Regions from separate parts of the Micromonospora sp. NBRC 107095 genome, predicted to be linked through region 3. Evidence: riboswitches for the same ligand, from Rfam matches in the RefSeq annotation. Region 3 holds a riboswitch; each other region holds the start of a gene.
The links. A riboswitch is a leader RNA that binds a small molecule or an ion and turns the genes downstream of it on or off. The one in region 3 is predicted to bind cyclic di-AMP.
Positions count from the first base shown of each region.

Region 1: it holds a riboswitch for cyclic di-AMP, as region 3 does, so the genes downstream of both, QSK15_RS01130 (C40 family peptidase) here and QSK15_RS14810 (transglycosylase family protein) in region 3, are expected to answer to the same signal.
Region 2: it holds a riboswitch for cyclic di-AMP, as region 3 does, so the genes downstream of both, QSK15_RS11105 (C39 family peptidase) here and QSK15_RS14810 (transglycosylase family protein) in region 3, are expected to answer to the same signal.

Region 1 covers NZ_BSTU01000001.1:231,051-240,453, reverse strand. Annotated here, with positions in the region: gene QSK15_RS01170 (ATP-binding protein) at 1-1,520, opposite strand, end outside; gene QSK15_RS01165 (LD-carboxypeptidase) at 1,793-2,731, shown strand; gene QSK15_RS01160 (2'-5' RNA ligase family protein) at 2,745-3,299, shown strand; gene QSK15_RS01155 (hypothetical protein) at 3,345-4,418, opposite strand; gene QSK15_RS01150 (SigE family RNA polymerase sigma factor) at 4,408-4,941, opposite strand; tRNA gene QSK15_RS01145 (tRNA-Gly) at 5,106-5,179, opposite strand; gene QSK15_RS01140 (pyridoxamine 5'-phosphate oxidase family protein) at 5,366-5,923, opposite strand; gene dcd (dCTP deaminase) at 6,020-6,598, shown strand; gene QSK15_RS01130 (C40 family peptidase) at 6,657-7,697, opposite strand; cyclic di-AMP (ydaO/yuaA leader) riboswitch at 7,711-7,846, opposite strand; gene QSK15_RS01125 (N-acetylmuramoyl-L-alanine amidase) at 8,082-9,403, shown strand, end outside.
Region 2 covers NZ_BSTU01000001.1:2,380,057-2,389,459, forward strand. Annotated here, with positions in the region: gene pseI (pseudaminic acid synthase) at 1-1,016, opposite strand, end outside; gene QSK15_RS11085 (glycosyltransferase family 2 protein) at 1,150-2,310, opposite strand; gene QSK15_RS11090 (acyltransferase family protein) at 2,598-3,821, shown strand; gene QSK15_RS11095 (hypothetical protein) at 3,914-4,336, shown strand; gene QSK15_RS11100 (hypothetical protein) at 4,466-5,233, shown strand; cyclic di-AMP (ydaO/yuaA leader) riboswitch at 5,519-5,660, shown strand; gene QSK15_RS11105 (C39 family peptidase) at 5,894-6,742, shown strand; gene QSK15_RS11110 (hypothetical protein) at 6,816-7,853, opposite strand; gene QSK15_RS11115 (alpha/beta fold hydrolase) at 7,990-8,736, shown strand; gene QSK15_RS11120 (CDP-glycerol glycerophosphotransferase family protein) at 8,741-9,403, opposite strand, start outside.
Region 3 covers NZ_BSTU01000002.1:537,472-546,874, reverse strand. Annotated here, with positions in the region: gene QSK15_RS14840 (GNAT family N-acetyltransferase) at 1-134, shown strand, start outside; gene QSK15_RS14835 (GNAT family N-acetyltransferase) at 131-727, shown strand; gene QSK15_RS14830 (helix-turn-helix transcriptional regulator) at 619-1,596, opposite strand; gene QSK15_RS14825 (VOC family protein) at 1,658-2,128, shown strand; gene dinB (DNA polymerase IV) at 2,186-3,373, shown strand; gene QSK15_RS14815 (hypothetical protein) at 3,497-3,865, shown strand; gene QSK15_RS14810 (transglycosylase family protein) at 3,963-4,631, opposite strand; cyclic di-AMP (ydaO/yuaA leader) riboswitch at 4,632-4,804, opposite strand; gene QSK15_RS14805 (hypothetical protein) at 5,016-5,516, opposite strand; gene htpG (molecular chaperone HtpG) at 5,833-7,761, opposite strand; gene QSK15_RS14795 (SDR family oxidoreductase) at 7,912-8,610, shown strand; gene QSK15_RS14790 (M28 family peptidase) at 8,671-9,403, opposite strand, start outside.

The DNA.
Region 1 (9,403 bases), on a different contig from region 3:
CGCAGCGTCCGGTGCCGGGGCAGCGCGGTACGGCTGCCGCCGGTCAGCAGGCGGAACCGATCGTCGAGCCGCCTGGCGAGCTGGTCGATGGACATGGTGCGCAACCTGGCGGCGGCCAGTTCAATCGCCAGTGGCATCCCGTCCAGCGCTCGACAGATCCGCGCCATCGTCGACAGCGTGGAGGCGTCGACCGCCAGGTCCCTCCGCACCGCGCCCGCTCGGTCCCGTAGCAGTCGGACAGCCGGTGAGGTTTCGATCTCGCCCGGGTCGGCGTCGGCGTCCGGCAGTGCCAGTGGCGCGACCGGCCAGAGCGCCTCCCCAGTGATGCCGAGCGGTTCCCTGCTCGTCGCGAGGATCCGCAGTCGCCGACACTCGCCGAGCAGCCGGTCAGCGAGCACCGCCGCCGACTCGATCACGTGCTCGCAGTTGTCCAGGATCAGCAACGCCTCCCGCTCGCGGATCGCGGCGACGAGCCGGTCGACCAACTCCATGCTCGGTGGCTCGCCGAGCAGAGCGTCCCGGAGTCCGAGCCCCGCGAGGGTCGCCTGCACCACGTCACCGTCCGCGCCGATGGCGGCGAACTCGACGAGCCAGGCGCCGTCCGGCAGGTCGTCGAGCATTCTGCGCGCGGTTTCCGTGGCCAACCGGGTCTTCCCGGAGCCACCCGGCCCGATCAGGGTCGTGAGTCGGTGTTCGGCGACGAGCGCGCCGACCTGGGCAACTGCCTCGTCCTTGCCGATGAAGCTGCTCAGTTCGGCACGAAGGTTGGTCTGCCGGTTCTCCTCGCGCCGTCGTACCTCGCCCCGCAGGAGGGCGACGTGCAACGCCGACAGTTCCGGCGAGGGGTCGACGCCCAGCGCGTCGGCCAGGGCCTCGCTCGTGCGCTGATACACAAGCAGCGCCTCGTTGTCGCGGCCGCTCGCGGCGAGGGCCCGCATCAACCCGAGAGCCAGCCGTTCCCGCACCGGGTGCTCGGCCACCAGGTCAGTCAGCTCCGCCACCAACTCCGGACCGTGGCCGAGGCTGATCTCCACGTCGAAGCGGTCCTCCAGGGCGGTCAGACGCAGCCTGTCGAGTCGGGTGACCGCCGCGTCGAGCGACGGGCTGTCGGCCAGGCCGACGTCCTGCATCGCCGCACCGCGCCACAGGTCGAGGGCCTCGCGCAACCGCCGTACCCGCTGCGGGCCCTCGTCATCGCGAGCCTGGCCGACGAGGCGTTCGAACCGTACGGCGTCGACGGCGTCGGGTTCGACCATCAACCGGTAGCCGTCCGTCTGTCCCTCGATCGACCCCTCCGGCAGCGCCTTCCGGAGCCGGGAAACCAGGCGGTGCAGGGCGTTCGCCGCGTCGGAGGGTGGGTGTTCGCCCCAGATCCAGTCGACGAGGGTCCCTTTCGGGACCACGTGGCCCGGGTTGAGTGCGAGGGCGGTCAACAGCCCGCGCAGCCGCGCGCCCGGCACGTCCATGAAGGTGCCGTCGTCCCTGCGCACTTCGAATGGACCAAGCATCCCGACCTGCACCTGGCAGATCTTGCCATGGACATGAGAAGCATCCGTGTTGCCGACTCCCGCTCCGCTGGCGGCTGTCGGGCGGAGGTCGACCACGGGAGATCCTCGTGGTTCTCCTGGAACCCGTTCCGAATTGAGATGCGCGCCGGCTGGCGCACCTGTTGGATCTCGACATGGCGCATGAGCTCGTTCGTCCTCGAAAAGCCCGCCCCGGAGACCACCTCGCGGTCCTCTCGCCGTCGTTCGCCGCGGCCGGCGCCTATCCGGCGATCCACGAACAGGCAATGCGACGGCTCGCCGACCTGACCGGCCTCGTACCGGTCGAATACCCCACCACCCGCCAGGTGGGCGCGAGCGCGGCAGCGCGGGCGGCAGACATGAACGCCGCCTTCGCAGACCCCCAGGTACGCGGCATTCTCGCCGTCATCGGAGGCGACGACCAGATCACCGTCATCCCCCACCTGGACGCCGACCTGGCCCGAGCCGACCCGAAGCCGTTCCTGGGCACCAGCGACAACACCAACCTGCACCACTGGCTCTGGGGTCTCGGCATCGCCAGCTTCTACGGCGGGTCGTCCCAGGTGCATCTCGGCCCCGGGCCCGCCGTCGACGACGTCCACGCCCGGTCGCTGCGTGCGGCCCTACTCACCGGGGAACGGCTGGAGATCACCGATCCGGGTGAGTCCGAGGACATCGGCATCGACTGGGCAGACCCGCAGGCGTTGAAGTCCTTCGGCGAGCGCGAACCGACGCAGCCGTGGAGCTGGTACGGGCCGTCGCGGGCGGTCACCGGCCGCACCTGGGGTGGCTGCCTGGAGGTCATCCAGTGGATCCTGACGGCGGGACGCTTCCCGTTTCCCCCCGAGGCCCTACAGGGCGGGGTACTGCTCATCGAGACGTCGGAGGAACTCCTTCCCGCCCGCGAGGTCGGCTGGATAGTCCGATCGCTCGGTGAACGCGGTCTCCTCAACGCCGTCGACGCGGTAGTGGTCGCCCGTCCGCCGGTCTCCGACCACAACCGTCGACCTGCGGCCGACGATCGGGCACGGCTACGCGAACAGCAGCGCGACACCGTCGTCGACGTGGTGACCCGCTACAACCCCGAGGCGGTCATCTGCGTCGGCGTCCCGTTCGGCCACACCAGACCACAGTGGATCCTTCCCCACGGGGGCCCGGTCACCGTCGATGGCGTGGAACGCCGAATCTTCGCCGACTACCGATAGGAAGCCGCAGGGTATGGAGCCGACACAGACGGCGCTCATCGTGCCGATACCCGAGGCCGAGGAGGCGGTGGGCAGGTTCCGGGCATCACTCGACCGGGCCGCCTCGTGGGGCGTGCCGGCGCACGTGACAGTGCTCTACCCGTTCCTGCCTCCGCAGCGGATCACCGAGCAGGCCTTGGCCGCGCTGCGGGACACCATCGCCGGGGTGCCACGTTTCGATGTCGCACTGACGCACGTCGACTGGTTCGGTGATGCGGTCCTCTGGCTTGCTCCGCAGCCAGATCGGCCCTTCCGCGACCTCACCGGGGCAGTGTGGCGACGGTTTCCTGAGACACCCCCGTACGCCGGGGCGCACAGCGACGTGGTGCCACACCTGACCATCGGTCACGACGCCGACAAGCCCGTGCTGAACCACGCGGCGGAAACCGTCGCCGCGTACCTGCCGATCAACGCGGCCGTCGGCGGGGTCCGGCTGATCGCCGGCACACCGGACGTCAGCCCGTGGCGCACCGTCTGCGAGTTCCCGTTGGGCGCCCCTGATACGGGTCTCCAGGCGGTCTCGGCCTGACGTCGAGGCGCGGCCCGGACATCCCCGGATGCCTCGCCCGACAGGTCACGGCTTGTCGATCAGCTCGATCAACGCGGCGTCGCCCTGTCCGATGGTCCGTTGGTCGGGAGCGACTCGCACGGTGATTCGGCGGCAGCCGTCGAGTTCGACGTAGGTGCGGGGCTCGTTGGTGGTCAGTGGGATCAGCACAGCGAACCGACTCGCACGGGTGCTGCACGGGTTCGCCGGTCGAGACCCCCGCAGCGCACCCTCGATCGCCGCTCGTCGGTCCTCCGGCAGCACCGTTCCGTGCGCGAACTCGCCGAGTGGCTCGCCGTTCCCCGGCCTACTCTTCGGCACGTAGTAGACGCAGAGGCGGACCTGCTGCCCAGCGGGGAACGGCTCTGGCAGGGCACGGGCTTCACGGTCGGCCACCAAGGATGTCATGTCGACCTCGCGCTGGCTGCAACCCGCTCTGGCCGAATCGCTCTCGGCGACCGGACGGGTCGCCACGGTGGTCAGCGGCAGAGCATCGAGCGCTGCCCCGAAATCGTCCGGCAGAATGTCGTGGCAGGAATCGAGTGGTATGCCGGGCCGCATCCACCGGCCGTCCGCGTCAACGAGCGCGAGCCAGGGTGCCTCCTGCAGGACCGCTCTGCAGGCAAAGCCGGGATTATCCGGCGCGTCGGGCCGGCGGAGGGCGGCGACGAGAGCGGCGAGGGCGGTGGCGTCATCGCTACGCCGCTCCGTCAAAAGCCATTCGGACCGGACAGGAGGACGCTCCACCCCGCAGACGACGACCGCGGTGGGGATGAAGTCATCGCCGAGACGGGGCAGGGCGGCTGCTTCACTGGTCGGGACACGGAAGCCGCGCGCGACCATCTCCGGTGCGGCCTCCAGGCACGAAGTCCACCGCCCCCGATCGGCAGCCGTGTGGGGTGAAGGGACGCGGTTGAATATCTGCGCCCCTCCAACGCCCAGCCCAACGGCCACGGCCACGGCGAGCGCGGTGCTTCCGATCAGCCGCTGCCGGTGCCGGCGGACCCGCCGGGCCACCTGGACAACCCGATCTGGTGGCGGCGTCAGTGGCGGAACGGCATTGGTCAACAGGAGCCTGATGTCCTCATCTTCACGCGTCACTTCTCGACCCCCAGGCGGCGAACAGCTCAAGATTCGGATCGGTACGCAGAATCCGTAGGGCACGGAAGGCCTGCACCTTCACCGTGTTGTGCGAGCAGCCGAGCACTTCCGCTGTCCGCTGCACCGTCAGGTCCTCGACGTAGCGGAGCACCACGATCGCCCGCTGCTGCCGGCTGAGGCGGGCCAACGCGCGCCGTACCGCGTCCCGGTCGGCGGACTCGACGGCCATGTCGCCCCGTGAGGGCTCGTCCGGTGGCTGGCTCGGAACCTCACTGCGCCAGCGCCGCCGCCACCAGGAGACGTAGGTGGTGAACAACGCCCGGCGCAGGTACGCCTCGGGATGCCCGGCACTGTTGATCGTGGCCCAGCGCCGCCAGACGTCCGCCAGGACCGTCTGCAACAGGTCCTCGGCCCGCCCGGCATCACCGGTGAGCAGCCAGGCCGAACGCAGCAGTGCATTTGAGCGCCCCGCGACGAACTCGGCGAAGCCCTCCGGTGGCACCACGTCCCGAGGTCGTTGCATGTGTGTACCTCCCACCACCTGAACGCTCTGGGAGGCCGGCGAGGTTAACGCGGGAAGGGCCGGGTTCTTCGCGGTCTTGAGCGGCGCCGGGTTGCTGGCGTTGCTGGTCGCAACAACATCGAAGGCCCTGACCGGGACTGTCGTCCTGGCCAGGGCCTTCGCGCTGGAGCGGGTGACGGGAATCGAACCCGCACTGTCAGCTTGGGAAGCTGATGTTCTGCCATTGAACTACACCCGCAAGCGGCACCACTGTACCCGAGTCGTCGAGCCCGTGCACCCAGGTACCCCCGCCGGCCGCAGGTGTCCGCATACCGCACGACCCGGATCAGCCCGGGTTGATCGACTCGATTTCCTGAGAGTCGGGGCGTCCGAAGCGCCGGGACACCGCCGCTTCACGGAAGCCGAGTCGATCTTCCGGCCTTTGTCAGGCGGCCGTGCACTGGACGTCACGGCTGAGGCGGGTCGGGCGCGTCGGCGGGACGGCCAGTGGGGTGGCCACCGCCGACGGGGCGTTTGGGTCGAGCCAGACCCGCACGGCCGGCCGACCCGGCGCGAGGCCGGGAACGCCCGCGATGTGCTGCTCACGGCGGGTGAGCATCGCCACGTCGATGGTGAACTCGAAGAGCCGCCAGTCGACCTGCGGCTCGGCGCGGGCGCTCTGCGCCAGCTGCGCCACCCGGACCGGATCGGTCACCGGACGGGCCCGCCCCGCCACGTACGCCTCGTCGTCGCTCTCCTCCGCCGGGAACGAGTGCAGCGCGTAGCGGCCGTCCCGTTCGAGGTCACGACGCTTGGGCGAATCGATGATGAAGCAGAACAGCCCCTCGGCGGTGATGACCGGGGAGACCGGATGGACGCGGGGCCCGCCGTCGGCACGGACCGTGGCCAGATAGCCGAAGCCCGGCCCGTACTGCTGGAGGAGAACGCGGATCCCGTCGGCGAGTCGGGGCTCGTCGGCGGCGAATTCGGACCAGGAAGCCATGTGGGCATTCTATCGAACAAATGTACGAGCAGCGACCTCGACGCGCTGGTCACCGGCACCGAATTCGCCCGGCATACAAGACGCTATGGTGGTCCGATGCTGCTCTCCGACCGTGACCTGGTCTCCGAGATCAAGGCCGGCACGCTGGGCCTGGAGCCGTTCGAGCCCACCCTGGTCCAACCGTCCAGCATCGACGTCCGACTCGACCGGCTGTTCCGGGTCTTCAACAACCACCTCTACACCCACATCGATCCCGCCATGCAGCAGGACGACCTGACCTCGGCGGTCGAGGTCCCCGACGGCGAGCCGTTCGTGCTGCACCCCGGGGAGTTCGTGCTCGCCTCGACGCTGGAGGTCATCTCGCTGGGTGACCAGCTCGCCGGCCGACTGGAGGGCAAGAGCTCGCTGGGCCGGCTCGGGCTGCTCACGCACTCCACCGCCGGCTTCATCGACCCGGGCTTCTCCGGTCACGTGACGCTGGAACTCTCGAACGTGGCGAACCTGCCGATCACCCTGTGGCCCGGCATGAAGATCGGGCAGCTCTGCATCTTCCGGCTCTCCTCGCCGGCCGAGCACCCGTACGGCTCGGCGGTCTACGGCTCGCGCTACCAGGGCCAGCGGGGGCCGACGCCCAGCCGCGCCTGGCAGCACTGGCGCACCTGGCCCACCCGCTGAACCACGACGACGAGGGCCCGCCGCGACGGATCGCGGCGGGCCCTGTCGTCATCCGGGGTCAGCCCGGGCGGCCGTAGCTGTGGATCGGGCCGTCGTCGACCTTCTTCATCTTGACCGGCTGACCGGCCTGCGAGGCGTGCACCACCCAGCCGCCGCCGACGTACATACCGACGTGGTGGATGTCGCTGTAGTAGAAAACCAGGTCGCCGGGGCGCAGGTCGCCCCTGCTGACGTTCTTCGTGACGCGGCTCTGCGCGGCGGCGTTGTGCGGCAGCGACACGCCGGCCTTCGCCCAGGCGGCCAGCATCAGCCCGGAGCAGTCGTACGAGTTCGGACCCTCCGCACCCCAGACGTAGGGCTTGCCGATCTGGGCACAGGCGAACTTGACGGCGGTGCCTGCGGCGCCGCCGGGGTAGCTGCCCGGGCAGGGCGCGGGGCGCAGTGGGCCACCGCCGCCGTTGCCGTACACCTTGAGGCGCAGCTTCTGCAGGCGGTCGATCTCTTCGTTGATCTGCTTCTTCTTCGCCGCCAGCTGAGCTTCGGTGCGGGTCAGCTGGGCCACCATCTCGTCCAGCGGCGCCTTCTGCGCGGCCAGCTGGTCGCGCAGGTCGGCGACCTCGCGTACGTCCTTCTGCTGGTTGTGCGCGAAGCGGTCGAGCATCTCGAGCTGGCCGACCACCTCGCTGGGCGACCGGCTGCCCAGCACCGCGTTGACGGTCAAGACGTTCTCACCCTTGTAGGCGCGCGCGGCCAGGGCGCCGACCTTGTCCATCGCGGCGTCGACCTGGCGCTCCAGCGGGGCGATCCGGGCGGCCAGCGCGTCGGCCTGCTTGCGCTTCGCGGCGAGGTCGATGCGGGTGGCGTTGTGCCGTTCGATGATCGGTTCGAGCTTGTTCCAGTCGGCGTCGATCTGGCGCTCGATCTCGGCGACCGACGGGTCGGCGTGCGCCGCCGTGGCACTGCCGGTCAGCACGACGGCGATGCCGGCCAGGGCGGCGAGTGCGGTGGTGAAGCGGGACCAGCGTGGGCGCGGCACGATCGACGCCGGGCCGGCTGATGCCGACCGCTCGGACGACGGCCGCGGGGCATGGAGTGCCACCGGGGTTCCGTACTCCTTCTTCCTGACCGCCTACCGGGTTAGCTGACGGGTTCGGGCGGGAAGTCGGCGCCCTACCGCAGTGGCTGCGGATTCACCCCGAGGGACCTGGGTCCCCGGTTCGCTCGGAAACGACTCGGCGGTGTCGGTCCGTTACCGCCCGGGCTGGGCGGAGCTGCTGTCGGCCCGACGAATGACCAGAGTAGAGACGCTTGTTACCGATCCGCAACCCGCACGGCCGTGACACTCCGTACCGATTGGACGAGGTCACCGACCGTGCGTGAAGAATTCTTTCCCCAGGCTTCGATAGATGGAAAGGTATTGACCTGACCTCCCGGACGGCGCGATGGTGACCTCACCTCACTCCGCGAGAATCTAGGGGGTTCGATGCACCATCCAACCCTGTCGACCGGCTGGCGGGCACTGCTCGCCGCCGCCGTGGTCGCCGCCGCGACCACGGTGCCACTCTCCGCCGGCCCGGCCGCCGCCGCGCCCACCACCGACCGTCAGCAGCAGTACGCCGCCGCGGCCACCGAGTACGGGGTGCCGACAGTCGTGCTGCTCGGCGTCTCCTACCTGGAGTCCCGCTGGGACACCAACGCCGGCACACCGAGCACCAGTGGCGGCTACGGCCCGATGCACCTGACCGACGCCCGGCACGTGGCCGCCCTACCCGGGCGCGGTCACCACGACACCGGTGCCGAGGACCCGCGCGGCGACGACTCCCGGCCCGCCCGGGTGCCCGCGCCCCGACCGGTCGAGGCCCCCGCGCCGTCCACCGCAGCGTTGCAGACCGTGGACGCCGCCGCCACGCTGACCGGAGTCGCCCCCGAGGCACTGCGCACCGACGCGGGCCTCAACATCCGGGGTGGGGCGGCGCTGCTGAGCGCGTACCAACGGGAGCTGGACGCGCCGGTCGGTGCCGACACCGACCCGGCCGCCTGGTACGGCGCGGTGGCCCGCTACTCGGGCGCGGACAGCGCCGACGCCGCCGCGGCCTTCGCCGACGAGGTCTTCACCACCATCGGTGCGGGCCAGTCCCGGGTGACCGACGACGGCCAGCGGATCACCCTGCCGGCCCGCGCGGTGCGGCCCGAGCGTTCCTGGCTGGACCGGCTGGGCCTGCGCCAGCTGGCCCGCCCAGACGGGGTGGAGTGCCCCCGCACCATCTCCTGCGAGTGGATCCCGGCACCCTACGAGGCGTTCGGCGACGGGGACTACGGCAACCACGACCTCTCCGACCGGCCCGCCCGACAGAAGATCGAATACATCGTCATCCACGACACCGAGGCGAGTTGGGCGACGACCCTGCAACTCGTCCAGGATCCGACCTACGTCAGCTGGCACTACTCGCTGCGCTCGGTGGACGGGCACATCGCCCAGCATGTGAAGACCAAGGACGTCGGGTGGCACGCCGGCAACTGGTACGTCAACGCGAAGTCGATCGGGCTGGAACACGAGGGCTTCGCGGCGCAGGGGACCTGGTACACCGAGGCGATGTACCGGACCTCGGCGAAGCTGGTCCGGCACCTGGCGCTGCGGCTGGGCATCCCGCTGGACCGGCAACACATCATCGGCCACGACAACGTGCCCGGCACCGTCGCCTCCACCGTGCGGGGAATGCACTGGGATCCGGGACCGTACTGGGACTGGACGCACTACTTCGACCTGCTGCACGCACCCCGACTGGACACCGGCACCCCGGCCAC
Region 2 (9,403 bases), on a different contig from region 3:
ACGTCGGTGGTGAAGGTGCGGCCGAGGACCCGGTCGATCTCCACCGGGGGCAGGCCGCCGGCTGGGCGGATCGAGCGGACGTTGTGCGCGGTCACCGGATCGCCGGCCCGGACGTCCTCGACGACGAAGAGCGACCGGCGGAACCGCAGCCCCTCCCGCTCGGCCGGGGTCGGGCCGATCGCGGTGCCGCCCAGGGCCGCGTACGCCCGGCTTGACTCGGCGACCAGTGCCGAGAGCTCCGCCGGGTCCAGCGAGAAGTCCGAGTCCACGCCGCCGTCGGCCCGGTCCAGCGTCACGTGCTTCTCGATGAAGCAGGCGCCGAGCGCCACCGAGGCGACCGCCACCCCGATGCCGGGCGTGTGGTCGGAGAGGCCCACCGGTACGTCGAACGCACCGGCCAGCACCGGCAGCCGGCGCAGGTTGCTGTCGGCCGCCGGCGCCGGGTAGGACGCGGTGCAGGCCAGCAGGACGATGCCCGCCGCGCCACCGGCGCGGGCGGTGCGCACGGCGGCGTCGATCTCGGCGACCGTCGCCATTCCGGTGGAGATCACCATGGGCTTGCCGGTGCTGGCCACCAGTCGGATCAGCGGCAGGTCGACCAGCTCCGACGAGGCGATCTTGTACGCGGGCGCGTCCAGCGACTCCAGCAGCTCCACAGCGGTCGCGTCGAACGGTGACGAGAACACGGTCAGGCCACGCTCGCGGGCCCGTTCGAAGATCGGGGCGTGCCACTCGTACGGGGTGTGCGCGCGCTCGTAGAGGCGGTACAGGTTCTCCCCGCCCCACAGCTCGTGCCCGCGGGAGATCCGGAACGCCGGGGTGTCGACGTCGATGGTGATGGTGTCCGGCCGGTACGTCTGGAGCTTCAGCGCGTGCGCCCCGCTGTCGGCCACCGCGTCGACGATGGCCAGCGCCCGGTTCAGATCGCCGTTGTGGTTGCCGGACATCTCGGCGACCACGAACGGTCGCTCACCGGCACCGACCGCGTGCGGTCCGATCTTGATTGTCGCCGTCATTCCGACCTCTGCTCAGGTACGCCCGCACCGGAGTGCGGTGGTGCTGTCGTCGTCCACCCGGCGGGCGGACGACCTGGAAAACCACGGTGCCGGGTGCCGCCCCGGCGCTCGACCTGCAATGCGGTGGGGTCGATCACGGCAGCCGGCCACCGGCCAGCGCGTCACGGCGCTCCGGGGTGAGCGCAGCGTCGCGTGTCGGGGTGACGTCCGCCCGTCGGCCCGGTTCCTCGTCGACGGCTGGCGAACCGCCGTCGACAGCCGCCGGGCCCGGCCGACGCAGCCGACCGGCGACCCGGTGGGCCTGGCGCAGCGCCGAGTACGCCAACCAGTCACCCCGCCCGACGAGGCGGTGCTTGAGCCCCGTCGCGCCGGGGGGCAGCGGGTAGCCGCCGGTGGGCAGGTACCGGCGGTAGTGCGCGGCGGCCCGGTGGAAGAAGTCGCGCCGCAGGTGCGGGTGCATCCGGCCGTCGTTGCCCACCACCACCAGGTAGTGGCTGATCATCAGCTCGAAGAGTTCAGCCTGCAACCGCTCGTCCGGGTGTTTCCGGGCGACCCAGTCCATCAGCCGCTCGTACTGGGCGAAGGCGTCGAAGTGCCGGCTGCTGCGGGTGGAGGTGATCGCGCCCTGGCGGCCCTGCCGGTACAGGTAGCAGACCCGGTCCAGCACGGAGATCTTCTCGGCCCCGATCAGCAGCGGGTGGCTGAACGGGATGTCCTCGTACCAGCCGGGGAAGAAGCGCAGCTCCAACTCGTCCATGAAGTCCCGGCGTACCACCTTGTTCCAGGCGGTGTGCTGCACCCGCAGCAGGCGCGGCTGATCGGCCAGCCGGGTGACGTCGGTGATCCCGCGCAGCAGCGGGCTGCTCGCATCGACCTCCCGCCGACCGTCCTCGTGCACCCGCAGGTGGTCGAGCATCAGCACGTCGGGCTGGTGCTGGCGCAGCCGGTCCAGCACCGCCGCGATGGTGCCCGGCGGCAACCAGTCGTCGCTGTCGACGAACCAGACGTACCGGCCGGTGGCCACGTCGAGCCCGGCGTTGCGGGCCAGCCCCAGGCCCACGTTGCTGCTCAGGTGCACGACGCGGACGCCGTCGCGACCGGCCGCGTACGCGCGGAGCATGTCGCCGCAGCCGTCCGGGGAGGCGTCGTCGACGGCGATCAGCTCGACCGCGTCCGACTCGCCCGCCGGGATGTCGGCCCGGATCGACTCAAGGCACTGATACAGGTACGCCTCGACGCCGTACACGGGCACGACGATGCTGAGCAGCGGTGCGTGCGTCGGCTCATTGACCACGCCCGCCACCTTCGACGACCCGGGTGGCCGGCCCCGGAACCTGACGTTGCCGCCGATGGTGGAGTCCCTGAACTCCCGGGCAGCGGAAGGTTAACGCCGACCGGCGGGCGGTGCCGTGGCGTGGAAAACGGCGGGTGGGACGCGTCCGGTTCACCCGGGAGTGACCCGGTAGGGTGCCTCGGTGCGGCCCTGCCGGGCCGTCGCGGGCGTCGCCGTCGCGCCGTCCGACGCCGCGCCGAGGAGGCTACGACAGTGCTGGTGACCCTGCCGAGCGCCGGGATCCCGGCATGACGAGCGTCGCCGCGACGTCGGCCGCCCCGCCCGCCCCCGCCCTGCCGCGGCTGCCGTCGCTGACCGGGCTGCGTTGGATCGCCGCCCTGCTGGTCTTCGGCTTCCACGCGGGCACCATGCGGATCATCGCCGAGCCGGACTACAAGGCCGTGGTCGACGCGCTGTTCACCCTGGGCCTCTCCGGGGTGCAGTTCTTCTTCATCCTCAGTGGTTTCGTGCTGGTCTGGTCGGCCCGGCCGGGTGACTCCCGGCTGACCTTCTGGCGGCGGCGGGTCGCCAAGATCTACCCGAACCACCTGGTGCTGTGGGCGGCGACGCTGGTGGTCGCCTGGTGGTTCGCCGACCCGGTCCTGCCGGCGGCCGCGCTGGAGAACCTGCTGCTGCTGCAGGCCTGGGATCCCCGGCCGGGCTGGTTCTACAGCATCAACACCGTCAGCTGGTCGCTCTCCTGCGAGTTCTTCTTCTACCTCTGCCTGCCGCTCGCCCTGCCGCTGCTGCGCCGGGCCCGGCCGAAGCTGCTCTGGGCGCTGATCGTCGCGCTGCCGCTGCTGATCCTCGCGCTCTGGCCGGCGCAGGAGCTGGTGCCGGAGGTGAGTCGGTGGTGGTTCACCCAGATCTTCCCGCCGGTCCGGTCGCTGGAGTTCTGGTTGGGCGCGGTGGCGGCCGAGTTGATGCGCCGAGGGCTCTGGCGCGGTCCGGGTCTGGCCGTGGCCAGTGCGATCTTCGTGGTCACCTGGGTGGCGGCCGCGCAGTGGATCCGCGCCGAGTTGTGGACCACGTTGCTCGCCGTCGCGTACCTGTTGGTGATCACCGCTGCCGCTGACGCGGACGTGCGGGGTCGGCGCTCGCCGTGGCGGTCCCGGCCGTTGATCTGGCTCGGTGAGGTCTCGTTCGCCTTCTACCTGGTGCACGTGCTGGTGATGACGAGCGTGCTGCGGTGGAGCGGGGACTGGGGGACCGGCTTCGCGGGCTGGCGTGGGCCCGCCGTGGTGCTCGGCTTCCTGGTGGCGAACCTGATCCTCGCCGGGCTGCTGCACCGCTTCGTCGAGACCCCGATGATGCGCCGGCTCGCACCGCGCCGTCCGGCCCGGTCCGCGCCCGTCCCCCGGCAACGCGCGGCCGGTGCCGCCGGTGACGGCGACGCACCAGCCCCCGAGAGCGGAGCCGCCGACGAGGTCGGTCAGGCCAACGGTCGATCACCGTACGCCGACCTGCGCTGACAGCGTCCACCCTGGTCACACGGGTCGGCGCGGCGCGATCCGACACGCCCGTGGTCGGTGCGCCCGGCTCGGCGTGACGGTAGCGTGGGGACGTGCTTCCGGTCGCGTTCACCTGTCCGCTGTGGTGGGTGGCGCGCTGGGCGACGCGGGTGCTGACCAGCCTCGCCGTCGTCGCGGCCCTGGCGCTCGGCGCAGGCCCGGCCACGGCCGCCGCGTCGACGCCCAGCCCGGTGCCAACGTCGAGCGTGGTGTCGGCCTCCGCCGCCGTCGGGCCGCTGGCGGCCTCCTGTCGGCACGTCGGGGCGCACGCTGCGGCGTGCCCGGCAGCGGCGATCCCACAGGACGCCGTCGAGGAGGCTGCTCCCGCCTGGGCTGTCGACTCGCCCGGGGCGCTCCCCGAGGAGCCGGGCGTCATCGCGACCGGCGTGCTTCCGGTCCGCGCGGCGGAGTCCGACCGGCTGCCCCTGGTCGACAGTGCGAGCGGTCGGGCCTGCCGGGCCCCACCCCGGCACTGAGCCACCGGGACGATCGTCCCGCCGCCGCGCCTGTCGCCCCACCCGCTTCCCACCCGCCGACCGGTGGCCCTCCGTGGCCCGCCGGCCGGTGCGGCCCCATCGCACTGCTCTCTTCCTGAGGTGCCGACCATGGAGACCGTCGTCTTCTACCAGTTCGTGACCGAGGTGCCGCGGGCCGCCGCCATCTGGTCGACCCTGGTCCTGCTGACCCTGGGCCTGCTCACCGTGCTGGCCGCCCGTCCCGAACGGGACCGGCCCGCTGACCCGCTCCCGGCCGCGCCCACCGTTCGGGAGGTGGCCGCCGCCGAGGCCGCCGACCTGCGCCGCTACGCCGAGGAGGTGGCCGTCGCCGCGGCCGGCGCGGCGACGACAGCCAAGCGGCGACGCGCCGCCTGGCTGAGCGCCCAGGAGCAGATGGAGCGGGCCTGGACCGGGTACGACGCGGCGGACACCGCCGCGCGTCGCTTCGCGGGCGCCGGGGCGCTGCCCACCCCACGGACCCCGCACACCCCCGCCGAGTACGCGGCCCGGGAGCGCTATCTGCACCGGGCGGCGATGGCGGCGTACTGGCGGGGTGACCTGAGCATGGCGCAGCTCGGTGACGTGTTCGGGCACCGGCACGGCTGGGATCCCCGACGCCACCCGGTCGAGCAGGAGGTGCTGATCAGCCGGGTGGTCCGGGATGCGCGGCTGGCCGACTACCAGGTGGCCGCCGACCGTGAGCGGGCCGCCTGGCGTGACGCGGAGTTGGCCGCCGAGTCGGCTCGTACCCTCGCCGAGGAGGCGTACGCGGCGGCGGCCCGGCTGCGCCCCGACCCGGCGCCCGCCCGCCGGACGGTGGCCCGGGCGTTGCGTCCGGCCGTCGTGGCACGGTGGCGCCCGCTCCGGGCGGGTTGAGCCCGATCTGTGATGTGAGGCCGGTCACGCAATTGTGAAATCGGACGCCGGGCGCGAGCCGCGCCATTGTTCCCGCGATTATGGTGGCGTTCTTCGTCGCCTGTCCGGTTGTCGCCCGCAGGCGCGCCCGTAACCGGTTGTCCCATCGAGTCACATCATCGGCAATACGCGCAGAAATTGCCGCGCCAATTGAGGTTTGCGCAGGTGAACCTCGCTTGGCAGGGCGTGTGGGCGGCCAGTAGTGTCGTCCCGTCCGGTGCGGTAACCGATCGCAAGACGCGACGCCGCACCGACCCGCTTAATCGTGATCAACGAACCGGGGACCCATCAGTAAGTCCGGGGTGAATCCGCGAGCCACGGCCCGCGGTAGGGCGATCTTCCCGCCCGAATCCGTCAGCTAACCCGGTAGGCGGTGTCGGAAGGAGTCCCATCCTCGTGCAGCACCTTTCCACCCCTCGGTTGTTCCCTCGCCTCCACGGCGCGGCGGTGCACCCGCTCATTCGTCCAGTGACGGTGAGCTGACCCCCCGGGTCATCGCCTTCCCCGCCCGGCCACGCCGGGCGTTCCCCTGAGCGGTTCACCATCCGCGGACCACGGTCCGCGCGCTGGCGCCTGCCCGGATACCGGTCCGGCCCCGGTGTGCCGCTCTCCCCCCGATCCGTGGAGGACCCCGTGAAGCACACCCTGCAGCGTCAGCTCCGCCGCCTCGTCACCGAGCGCCCGTACCAGATCGTTGCCGCCTCCGCCGCGGCCCTCGCCATCGCCACCACCGGCGGCGCCCTGCTCACCACCGCCGACGACGCCCCGGCCGACCAGCGCACCGCGACCACCGTCGCCGAGATGCGCAGCGACGTCGCCGCCTCCCGTGGCGACGCTCGGGACGCGTCCCCCTCGGCCAGCGTCGCACCGACCACCGCCGCGCCGACCACCAGCGCCGCGTCCCCCGCCGCGAAGGCAAAGATCAACCCCGACCTGACCCGGAAGCCGACGCCGCCGAAGCCGCCCGCGACCAAGGTGCTCGACTACGACTACGAGGCGCAGAACACCTACTACAACTGCGGTCCGGCGGCCACTCGCAACGCGCTCAGCGCCGCCGGCATCGACCGCACCCAGGAGGAGCTCGGCGCCGAGCTGGGCACCACCGAGATGGGCACCAACTCGGCCGAGGACACCACCCGGGTGCTCAACGCCGAGGTGAAGGGCTCCCCGTACCGGACCCGGATGTTCCCCAGCGCGCCCAGCCCGGCGCAGATGGACCGGCTCCAGGCCGACGTGGTGAAGGCCATCACCGACGGCCGGGGCGTGGTCGCCAACGTCGTCGGGGACGCCACCGACACCGACGGCGGCTGGCACTCCTACGGCGGCGGGCACTACATCGCCGTCGTGGGCTACAAGGACAACGGTCGCACCGTGCGGATCGCCGACTCGGCGAACCCAGCCGACCCGTCGTACTGGATCACCACCATCGACCTGGCCAACTGGATCACCAGCCGGGGCTACTCCGCCTGACCCGGGCACGCTGACCGTCGCGGGCGTCGTCCCCCACAAGGGGCCGGCGCCCGCGGCGTCTTCGACTGTGCGGTCAGTAGGTGATGAAGCCGTACAACGCCTTGTGGTTCGACTTCGTCCCGACCACGGTGTGGTCGACGGCGGACGACTGCACACTGCCCCTGACGAACAAGTAGTCGATCTTGCTGGAACCGTTGGTGGCCGCCGACCCGTACCCGGTCATGCCGTAGCCGCTGAGCGTGCCGGGGGCGATGCCGGTGCGGTTCGCGTCGATGCCCACCACGCGGATCGTCGACGCGTTCAGCAGCGTGGTCGCGTCCGCACCGAGGTGGATGCCGCTGTTGGCGATGCCCCGGTCGCCGTCGCCGGCGCAGGCGTTCTGCCGATTCTCCTGCGGCAGGTGCATCGTCGCGGCGAACACACTGGTGCCGGTCGCCTTGATGGTGAAGCGCGCCGCGATCGCGCTGGTCCGCTTCCACTTGTAGTAGTCGGTGCTGTCCGGGTCGCTGTTCGGCGGCTTGTACAGCGTGCACCCGGCGCCGTTCGCGTACGCCGTGCCCGGCTTGAGCCAACCCGCGCTCCAGTACTTCGAGATGTCGCCACTGGCCAGGTTGAGCGTGCGCTTGTTCCAGATGATGCCGTTGGTCTGCTTTTTCTTGAGGTCCCCGAGCGACTGCGAGCTGCACTTGTGCGTGCTGCCCCACGGCTCCGGGTCGTCCCACGCCACGATCGCCCCGTAGCTGCCCGCCGGGTAGCCGAACTTCGCCGACAGTTGGTCGGCGTACGCCTCGGCCTGGCCGGTGCCACGCACCTGCTGCACGATCAGGATGTCGGGCGCCACCACGCCGCTGGTGCCCGTGCGACCGACGTCGTCGACCAGGATCGAGGTCAGGTGGTCCGGTCCGGAGATCCGGGTGCAGCTCCCGTCGGAGTTGTTCACCACCAGGTTCTCGATGTTGTTGTTGTAGACCCGCAGCACCCGATCGGCCGCCGCGATCGTTGCGACGTTCGGTGCGGCCACGTCCGATGGCGTCGCGGACGCCCAGTGCGGTACGCCGAGCGTGACGGCTGCCAGTGCCGCGACCAGCGCCGACCCGTACATCCTGTACACAGTGGCTCCCCTCGGGACGGAATCGACAGATGGCTCTGTCCGTCCGGCCCGGAACTCTACAATGGATCATGGTTTCGTGGGGGCGGCGTGGATGACGGCTCTCGTACCAGGCCGTGAACCGTGGGAGACTGCGGCCGTGGTGGATGAATCGGGTGGTCAAGCCGGTCGCGGGCGGGTCCTGCTGCTCCTGCACGGGATGGGCACGACCGGGGACGTCTGGTTGCCGTGGGCGCCGCTGCTGGAGCAGCGCTGGGCGGGGCGGTGGCTGGCACCGGACCTCGCCGGCCACGGCTGGGCGGCACCGCTTCAGTCGTACACCTTCGCGGGGTTCGCCGACCAGATAGCGCGCGGCCTGGCACCCGGCGACCGGCTCGTCGTGCTCGGGCACTCGCTGGGCGGGGTGGTCGGCCTCGCGCTGGCCGCCCGCGCCGCCGGGACGCCGGTGGACGCCGTGGTCGGACTGGGCATCAAGGCCGTCTGGTCACCCGACGAGCTGACCCGCGCCGCCGACCTCGCCGCCCGCCCGGTCAGTTGGTTCGCGACCCGCGCCGAGGCGGCGCGCCGCTACCTGCGGGTCTCCGGGCTGGCCGGCCTGGTCCCGCCGGACGCCCCCGTGGTGGACGCCGGGCTGCGCCAGGTCGACGGCCGGTGGCGCCTCGCCATGGACCCGACCGCGTTCGCCGTCGGCGAGCCCGACCTGGCCGCGCTGCTGGCGGCGACCGACGTGCCGGTGCTGCTGGCGCGCGGGGAGCACGACCCGATGGTCACCGACGAACAGCTCAAGGAGTATGGCGTGCCCGTCGCCACCCTGCCCGGCCTCGGCCACAACGCGCACGTCGAGGACCCGACGGCGGTGCTGGCGCTGCTGGATCCGTACCGCTGAGCGGCTATGCCGGGGTGGACGCGGTGAGGGTCTCGGCCGGTGCCAGCTCCCGGCGGGCGGCGGCCAGGAACGCCTCGGCGTACGACTCGGCCGGGAAGTCACCCAGGTAGCGGCGGCGGGTGGCCCAGCGGGCCTCGGCCAGCGGGTCGGTGTCCAGCAGCGCGGTCAGCACGTCGTCCACGTTGGACATGTCCCGGCGCAGCACGTAACCGGACCCGGCCAACGGGAAGCGCTCCACGAACCGCTCGCCCTCGTCGCCCATGTCGGTGACCGCGTACGGCTTTCCGGAGTAGAGGAAGTCGGAGATCACGCCGGACACGTCGGAGACCAGCGCGTCGGAGGAGTTGACGCACTCGGTGAGGCTCAGCTCCCGAGCCGCCGCGCCGACCACGTGCTGACGGCCGGTGCGCGCCCGGTCGACGACGAGCAGTTCGGTGAGGCGGCCCAGCTGGCGGGCCGACGCCGGGTTCTGCGCGGTGTACGGGTGGGCCCGCAGGATCACCGTCGCGCCGCGCTCCAACAGCCGCTGCAGCAGCCTCTCCGCCACCGGCAGCGAGCAGTAGTCGGCGTCGGCATGGTGCCCGGTCCAGGTCGGGGTGTACAGCACCGTGGGGTGCGCCAATCCTCGCGCCGGCTCCGCGCGTACCTCGATCGACTCGACCTGTGG
Region 3 (9,403 bases):
GGCCCGCCGTCGAGCTGGGTGTCACCCCGCCGCAACCGTGGGGACCGCAGTACTTCATGGCTCGGCCGCTGCACGCGTGGGACGAGTCGATCCGGGGCGAGTTCCGCTACGCCAGCCCGTTCGACGACCTGTGAACCCACCGCGCATCCGCCGACGGCGTGCCACCGACCTGGACGGCTGCGTCGCGGCGCTCGCCGAGGTTCACCGGGTCGACAGGTACCCGATGAACTGGCCCGCCGACCCGCACCGCTGGCTCCGCGAACCGCAGCCGGCGCGGGCCTGGGTGGCAGTCGATGCGGACGCTGCCGTCGTGGGGCACATCGCCGTGCATCGGGTGCCCGACCCGGCGGGCGGGTCGCTGGCCCAGCCGACGGCCGAGGTGGCCCGTCTGTTCGTGGTGCCGAAAGCCCGGGGGTTGGCACTGGGCAGCGCGCTGCTGGACCGGGCCCGCCGGTGGGCGGCCACACGCGCGACGGACCTGGTGCTGGAGGTGACCGCCGGTGACACCGCGGCCGTCGCCCTGTACGAGCGCGCGGGATGGCGGTGTGTCGGCACCAGCACGGCACCGTGGGCGGCGCCCGACGGCGGCCCGGTGTCGCTGCGGCACTACACGCTGCGTCACCGCGTGTCGGCCTCCGACGTCGCACCGGCCAGCACCGCGAGGCGACGGGCGAGCCGGCCCGCGGCCTCGCGCAGCTCGGCGGGCTCCAGCACCTCGACCTCGTAGCTCAGCCGGGCGAGGTGCGCGGCGAGCCAGTCCAGGCTGTCGCCGCCGAGGACCAGCACCGACCACCCGTCGCGATCCTCCTCGACCCGTCCCACCTGGGGCGGGACCACCTGGCGCAGTTGGTCGGCCGGGGCGTGCACGCGCACCCGGGCGAGGTACCGGTAGGGCGCCCCGGTCACTGCCCGCTGCACGAAGGCGACCGGATCGGGGTGCTCGCGGGCCCGGAAACGCCAGGTCGTCGCCACCGTCGCCTCCATCCGGTCCAGCCGGAACGTCCGCCAGTCGTCGCGGTCGACGTCCCAGGCCATCAGATACCAGCGGCGCCCGGTGGTGACCATCCGGATCGGTTCGACAGTCCGTTCCTGGCCCCCGGCGCCCCGGCCGGGATAGTGGAACCGAACGCGCACCCCGTCCCGACAGGCGCGGGCCAGTGTCACCAGCAACTCCGCGTCGATCTCGGCGACCGGACCGATGAGGGTGTCGGTGGCGCCGTGCACCGCCCGCACCTCGGCGCGCAGCCGCGACGGCATCACCTGGTCGAGCTTGGCGAGTGCCCGTAGCGCCGCCTCGCTCGCCCCGGCGACGGTGCCGCCGGAGGCCAGCCGCAGCGACACCGCCGTGGCGATCGCCTCCTCGTCGTCGAGGAGCAACGGCGGCAGCCGGGTGCCCGCACCGAGTTGGTAGCCGCCGCCGACGCCCGACACGGCGTGCACCGGGTAACCGAGCGTCCGCAGGCGCTGCACGTCGCGGCGCACGCAACGGCCGGTGACCCCCAACTCGGCGGCGAGTTCGGCGGCCGTCCAGGACGGTCGTCGTTGCAGCAGCGCCAGCAGGCGCAGCACCCGCTCGGTCGTCGCCTCGACGGTCATTCGTCGATCGTTGCACGGATAGCGGAACGACCCTGTCCGCTATCCGCGAGAGGCTCAGACCATGACCGACCAGATCAGACACCAGGGATCCGCCGTGATCCGCGACGTGCAGATCACCGTCGACTGCGCCGACCCGGCCCGGTTGGCCACGTTCTGGGCCGAGGCGCTCGGCTACCAGGTGCAGGCACCACCCGGGGACTTCGAATCCTGGGACCAGGCACTGGAGGCGATGGGTGTGCCGCCGGAGAACCGCAACGACGCGTCGGCGGTGGTCGACCTCGAGAGCGCGCGACCACGGCTGTTCTTCCAGCGGGTGCCGGAGCGCAAGCAGGTGAAGAATCGCGTCCACCTCGACGTCCGGGCTGCCCCCGGGCTGACCGGTGACGCGCGGATGGCGGCCCTGGAGACGGAGGCCGAACGGCTGGTCTCGCACGGCGCGAAGCGCCTCGGCCGGCACGAGCCCACTCCCCCGTTGGCCGCCGGTCATCTGCTCATGGCCGACCCCGAGGGCAACGAGTTCTGCCTCGACTGATCGGACGTTCGCCCAGCTCACTGCCGCATTGGCCGGGCGTCATGCGAACATGTGTACGTGTCGCCCGGCGCCAGCATCCTGCACGCCGACCTGGACGCGTTCTACGCGTCGGTCGAGCAGCGCGACGACCCGCGCCTGCGTGGCCGGCCGGTGATCGTCGGTGGCGGTGTGGTGCTCGCGGCCAGCTACGAGGCGAAGGCGCGGGGTGTCCGCAGCGCGATGGGCGGGCAGCAGGCGCGGCGGCTCTGCCCGGACGCGATAGTGGTGCCGCCCCGGATGTCGGCGTACACGGCGGCGAGCCGCGCGGTCTTCGAGATCTTCCGGCAGACCACGCCGCTGGTCGAGGGGCTCTCCATCGACGAGGCGTTCCTCGACGTGGGCGGGCTGGGGCGGCTGGTCGGGCCACCGGCAGAGATCGCCGAACGGCTGCGCCGGGAGGTCCGCGACCAGGTCCACCTGCCGATCACGGTGGGGGTGGCCCGCACGAAGTTCCTGGCCAAGGTGGCCAGCGGGGTGGCGAAACCGGACGGCCTGCTGGTGGTCGCGCCGGACGACGAGCTGGCGTTCCTGCACCCGCTGCCGGTGGAACGGCTCTGGGGCGTCGGCCCGGTCACTGCCGCCAAGCTGCGGGAACGCCGGATCCGTACGGTCGGGGAGGTGGCCCGCCTCGGCGAGGCGGCGCTGGTGTCGGTGCTCGGGGCGGGCGCCGGCCGGCACCTGCACGCGCTGGCGCACAATCGCGACCCCCGGGCGGTGCAGGTGGGGCGGCGGCGCGGGTCGATGGGCGCGCAGCACGCGCTCAGTCGCACCCCGCACGCCTCCACGGAGTTGGACGCCATCCTCGCCGGCCTGGTCGACCGGGTCAGCCGGCGGATGCGGGCGGCCGGGCGGTCCGGCCGCACAGTGGTGTTGCGCCTGCGCTTCGGCGACTACACCCGGGCCACCCGCTCGCACACGGTGGGTAAGGCGACGGCGGACACCACGCCACTGCTCGCCGCCGCGCGTGCCCTGCTGCGCGCGGCGCTGCCCGAGATCGATCGCCGTGGTGTCACCCTGATCGGTGTCTCGGTAGGCAACCTCGACGACAACCCGGTCCAGCCAGAGCTGCCGTTCCAGCCCGATGCCGGTTCCGATCTGGACGCTGCGGTGGACGCGGTCCGCGACCGGTTCGGATCGGCCGCACTCACCCGGGCGGTGTTGCTCGGCCGGGAGCCGGGGGTGGAGATGCCACTCCTGCCGGACTGACCGATACGCGTGCGGCGTCCGCGTCCGAGCTGCGATCAGAGACACATCACAGCAGGTCGGCGGTTTAGCCGGCGGCTGACGGGTGACCCTTGAGGGGTACAGCCTGACGAGGGGGGCCCACTCATGTCCGACGACACCAGCAACCGACCGAGCCGCACCGCCGAGCGTCCGCACGACGTGACCGACCCGCTGCTGTGGCAGTTGGCGATCGACGTGCTGAGCGCACACGAGCCGGACGACGAGGGCCGGTGCCGCAACCTTCAGTGCGCCGGTCAGTCCTGGCCGTGCGCGGCCCGTGCCGGTGCCGAGCACTCGCTGCGACTGTCCCGCAGCACGCCCGACTCGGTCGAGAGGATCACCGACGGCGACGACAGTGACGACGTGGGCGCGGGCCGTCCCGGGGAGTCCGCGGTTCCCGCGTCCCGCTGGGGCTGGAACGCCGGCCCGGCATCGTCGCATCGAGGGCCGAAGGCGTCCGCCTCGGCGGCGTGACGGCGGCCCGCACGAGGCATCATGGGCACCCGGGCTGACAGCACGACACACACGAACGCTCGGCCGGTGATCCGGCCGAGCGTTCGTGTGTCATCCGTCAGAGGCTGAGCCGCTGACCCGGAAAGATCAGACCCGGGTCTGCTCCGACCACCTGCCGGTTGTCCTCGTACAGGGCCTGCCAGCCGCCGGCCACCCGCTGGTCGGCAGCAATCTCGGACAGGGTGTCGCCCGACCTGACCAGGTACGTCTGGCCGCCCGCCACCGGCGCGGTGCGCTGGTGGTCGCGGGTCGCCGGCTGCTCGCCACGCGACGACCGCTCCTGCGGTTTGGTGGGCTTCGCGGTCGACGTCGTCGACTTTCCGGTGGATCTGGTCGACGACTTCGCGGCGGACTTGGTCGCGGAGCCGCCCTTCTTGCCGCAGGTCGGCCACGCGCCGATGCCCTGCCCGTCGAGCACCTTCTCGGCAACGGCGATCTGCTCGCCACGGCTGGCCAGGTCGGCGCGGGCGGCGTACTTCTTGCCGCCGTAACCGGCCCAGGTGCTCTGCGAGAACTGAAGCCCGCCGTAGTACCCGTTACCAGTGTTGATCTTCCAGTTGCCGCCGGACTCGCACTTGGCGATCGCGTCCCAGTTGACGGCGGCCTGCGCCGGGGCGGCCGGCCCGAAGAGGGCGACAGCGCCGGTGACCGCGCCGACGGCAAGGGTGCCGACGGCAAGGCGGCGGGTGGTGACCCGTCGGTGACGGGGGGTGTAGACAGACGTCATGTGAGCTTCCTCCACGCCGGCGAGGTGAGCTGTCGGGTTCGGGCCGAGGAGCCCGGCCGCGCGGTGGCGGCTTCACCCCGAGGTGACATGCACCGAGGAACGTGTGGGTCCCCCGCTCCTGCCCGGGTGACTGGGTTCCGACGACCGGGGGCAGGATTTGGCGTTGCCGGCCGTGGTGTCCGCGTTGGCGAACCCGACCGACGTTAGGCACCGTCGGTGACGGTCGCCCACCCCTTGTGAACTCTTTCACCGGGCCACGCGGGGCGGGTCCCGCAGCGGTTGCGGGCGAACGACGTCTGTGCAGTGACCATCGTGGACCGTTTCCGATCAGGTCGGCACAGCAGGCGGTGCGAACACGGCCACGGCCCGGCCGGACAGTTCGATTCAGGCGGTCGCCTGGTATCTGCGGAGCGCAGCTTCGGCAAGTTGGTCCAGGTACCTGTCACCACCGGGTTTGTTGCCCTCCTCCTGAATGACCACCAGAGTGGTCCCGATCCGGACGAGGACGCTGTCGCATTCCAGCGTGTCGGCACCGTAGGTCGCGCTGCACCTGACGTGAATGCTGTCGTCGCCCAACCGCGGCCCTGCTGCCACTGCGAAGCGATGGCTGCCGCCCTGGCCGGACGATGCGACGGTGGGACAACGGCCGATCAGGGTTCGCAGGTCGGCCATTGCTCGTCGTGCACCGTCATCGGCGTACGTCCTGAGGACTTCGGTCCCCACCCACAGGTCATCCGGGCCCGCGTCATAGCTGAGGGTGGCCGCGGCCATCGCTGACGGAGTCCCGGTCAGCCGCCTCGCTGACAACAGCGGGGTCATGCTGCCCGAGCAGGCGTCTGAGCGTTGTTTCCCGGCATCGGGCGACATGACTGTCGCAATGTCCACAGTGAATCCTGACGGCACCGAGTCCGTGGCGACCAGGCGTGCGGACAGCGCCGGGGAGTAGCCCGGCCCGCCCGTCGCCGGAACTACTGGCTCGGGCGGCTTCGTGGCTGTGGCCGAGCCCGTCGTCTGCGCCGCGGAGGGGATCGCTTCGCCCGCTGACCGATCCGCTGTACGAGCCGGTGCGGAACCGCAGGCGGTCACCGTGCAGACGGCCACCACAGCGGCTGACGTACGCAGCACCATCCTGAGCACCGACGGACTCCAGCCTCTCGTGCGGAACGCGTGACGTTAGCAGCGGGCGAGCGATCCCCTACGGCTACAGGGTGCGGGCCAGCCGGTCGGCGAGCGTCCGGGTGAAGCGGGCCGGGTCGGTCAGCTCACCACCCTCGGCGAGCACCGCCAAGCCGTAGAGCAGCTCGGCGGTCTCGGTCAGGGCGGCGGAGTCGCTGCCCTGTTCGTGGGCCTTGCGCAGCCCGGACACCAGCGGGTGGCCGGGGTTGATCTCCAGGATCCGCTTGGTCGGGGGAATCTCGTGCCCCATCGCCCGGTACATCTTCTCCAGGGTCGGGGTGAGGTCGTGGGCGTCGCCGACGACGCAGGCCGGTGAGGTGGTCAGCCGGGATGACAGGCGAACCTCCCGGACACTGTCGGTGAGGGTGGTCCCCAGCCAGTCGAGCAGCGCCGCGAACTCCTGTCGCTGCTGCTCACGCTCGGCCTCGGCCTGCTGCTTCTCCTCGTCGGTGTCCAGGTCGATCTCGCCCTTGGCGATCGAGCGCAGCGTCTTGCCGTCGTACGTGCCGACCCGCTCGACCCAGACCTCGTCGACCTGGTCGGTGAGGAGCAGCACCTCGTGTCCCTTGGCCCGGAAGGCCTCCAGGTGCGGCGAGTTCTCGATGGCGGCCCGGGATTCGCCGGTGGCGTACCAGATGTCGCTCTGGCCGTCCTTCATCCGGGACACGTAGCCGGCCAGGTCGGTGGGTTCGGCCGGGTCGTTGGTGGAGGCCACCGACAGGATGTCCAGCAGGGTGTCCCGGTTGTCGGTGTCGTCGATCAGCCCCTCCTTGACCACCGCGCCGAACTCGGTCCAGAAGGTGCGGTAGCGCTCGGCGTGGTTGGCCTTGAGGTCCTTGACCGTGGCGAGGATCTTCTTGACCAGGCGGCGGCGGACGATCTGGATCTGCCGGTCCTGCTGGAGGATCTCCCGGGAGATGTTCAGCGACAGGTCGTGCGCGTCGACCACGCCCTTGACGAAGCGCAGGTACGTCGGGACCAGCGCCTCGCAGTCGTCCATGATGAAGACGCGCTTGACGTAGAGCTGGACGCCACGGCGGCCCTGTGGGGAGAACAGATCCAGTGGGGCGTGGCTGGGCAGGAACAGCAGCGCCTCGTACTCGAAGGTGCCCTCGCCCTTCATGTGCACGACCTCGAGCGGGTCGGCCCAGTCGTGGCTGACGTGCTTGTAGAACTCGTTGTACTCGGCGGCGTCGACCTCGTCGCGGGGCCGCGCCCAGAGCGCCTTCATGGAGTTGAGGGTCTGCACCTCGCTGGTGGCGGGCTCACCGTCGGCGCCGGGCCGCTCGACTGTCATCCGGATCGGCCAGGCGATGAAGTCGGAGTAGCGCTTGACGATGTCGCGGACGGTCCACTCGGTGGTGTAGTCGTGCAGGTTGTCCTCGGTGTCGGCCGGCTTGAGGTGCAGCGTCACAGCGGTGCCCTGCGGCACCTCGTCGACCGCCTCGATCGAGTACGTGCCCTCGCCGGTGGACTCCCAGCGGGTGCCGCCGGTCTCACCGGCCTTGCGGGTCAGCAGGGTGACCCGGTCGGCGACCATGAACGCGGCGTAGAAGCCGACGCCGAACTGGCCGATGAGGTCCTGCTTGGCGTGCGCGTCGGCGGACTCCCGCAGCTGGCGCAGCAGCTCGGCGGTGCCCGACTTGGCGATCGTGCCGATCAGCTGGACGACCTCGTCGCGGGTCATCCCGATGCCGTTGTCCCGCACGGTGAGGGTGCGGGCGTCGCGGTCGATCTCCAGGGCGACGTGCAGGTCGTCGGTGTCGGCGACGAGGTCCTTGTCGACGAGGGTGGCCAGCCGGAGCTTGTCCAGTGCGTCGGACGCGTTCGAGATGAGTTCCCGCAGGAAGACGTCCTTGTTCGAGTAGATCGAGTGGACCACCAACTGGAGGAGCTGACGCGCCTCGGCCTGGAATTCCAACGTTTCGGCCTGGTTGCTCACACCGTCTCCCATCTCGGCTCGTACGGAGGTTCGCGGAAAGGATACGAGTCGTCACCGGTCCGGCTGTGGGCGCGTCCGGGTCGTATTCCCGATTCGGTCCGCCCGCTCCGGTGAGATAGCTGACTTTGCCTAACAGAAGTCAGCTTGGATAACGTGGCCGCCATGAAGATCGCTGGAAGCACCGCCCTCGTCACCGGCGCCAACCGCGGCCTCGGCCGCCACCTGGCCGCCGAACTCCTCGCCCGGGGCGCCACCGTCTACGCCGCCGCCCGCAACCCCGACAGCGTCGACCTGCCCGGCGTGACGCCGGTCCGCCTCGACATCACCGACCCCGCCTCGGTGGCCGCCGCCGCGAAGCTGGCCGGCGACGTGAACCTGCTGATCAACAACGCCGGCATCGACACCCGGACCGACCTGCTCGACGGCGACCTGGACCTCGTCCGGCTGGAGCTGGAGACCCACTACATCGGCACCCTGTCGACCATCCGGGCGTTCGCACCCGTCATCGCCGGCAACGGCGGCGGAACGATCCTCAACGTGCTCTCCGTGCTGTCCTGGTTCGGCTCCCCGGCTCACCCGGCCTACAGCGCCGCCAAGTCCGCCGAGTGGGCGATGACCAACGTGCTGCGCGTCCAACTCGCCGAGCGGGGCGTCCGGGTCGCCGGCCTGCACGTCGGCTACCTGGACACCGACATGGCCGCCGACATCACCGGCCCGAAGTCCGACCCGGCGGCCATCGCCAAGATCGGCGTGGACGGCATCGAGACCGACGCGTACGAGATCGTCGCCGACGACATCAGCCGCCAGGTGCAGGCCGGGCTGGCCGGCGGCGTCGCCGCGCTCTACCCACAGCTCCCCTGACGACGACGTGACGGGCCGCCACCGGCGAGAACCGGTGGCGGCCCGTTTTCGGGTACGCGGTCAGCTCGCCTGCAACGTCACGTCGTCGATCACGAAGCTGGTCTGCAACGACGAGTCCTCGGTGCCGGTGAACCGCAGCGTCACCGTCTGCCCGGCGGAGCCGGCCACGTTGAAGCTGCGCTGCACGTAGCCGGTCGCGGCGTTGAGATTCGAGTACGTCGCCAGCGTGGTCGAACCCACCTGCACGGTGAGCCGGTCGTACGCCGTGGAACTGGTGGTCTCGGCGGTGTCGATGTGCAGCCAGAACGACAGCGTGTAGGTGGCGCAGCCGGCCGGCACCGTCACCGACTGGGTCAGGCTCTCGGTGCCGCTTCGGCCGTTGCCGCCCAGCCACGCCTTGTACGACCCGGTCCGGGCCGGCTGGGCGCTGGCGTTGGTGATCACGCCGGAGGACGCGGTCCACGGCGTGCTGCCGTTCTCGAAGCCACCGTTTCCGATCACCTGACCGCCGACGCAGGTCGGGGTGCCACCACCCACGGCGAGTTGCCACAGCGCGTACGCGACACCGTCGGCCGCCCGGTTCAGCACTGTGGCGCTGACGTTGGCGGTGGTGTCACAGGACCTGTGGTAGCACGGGTCGTACGCGGAGTTGGCGGTGCCACCCCACTTGGCCGCCTGGGCGCTGGTCTTGCGGGCGCTGGCGCCGGCGGCGTAGCCCGAGGTGGGGATGCCGGCCTGCTGGAAGTAGTAGTCGTCGGAGCGGCCCTGCCCCTCGACGTTCTCCTCCGGTTGC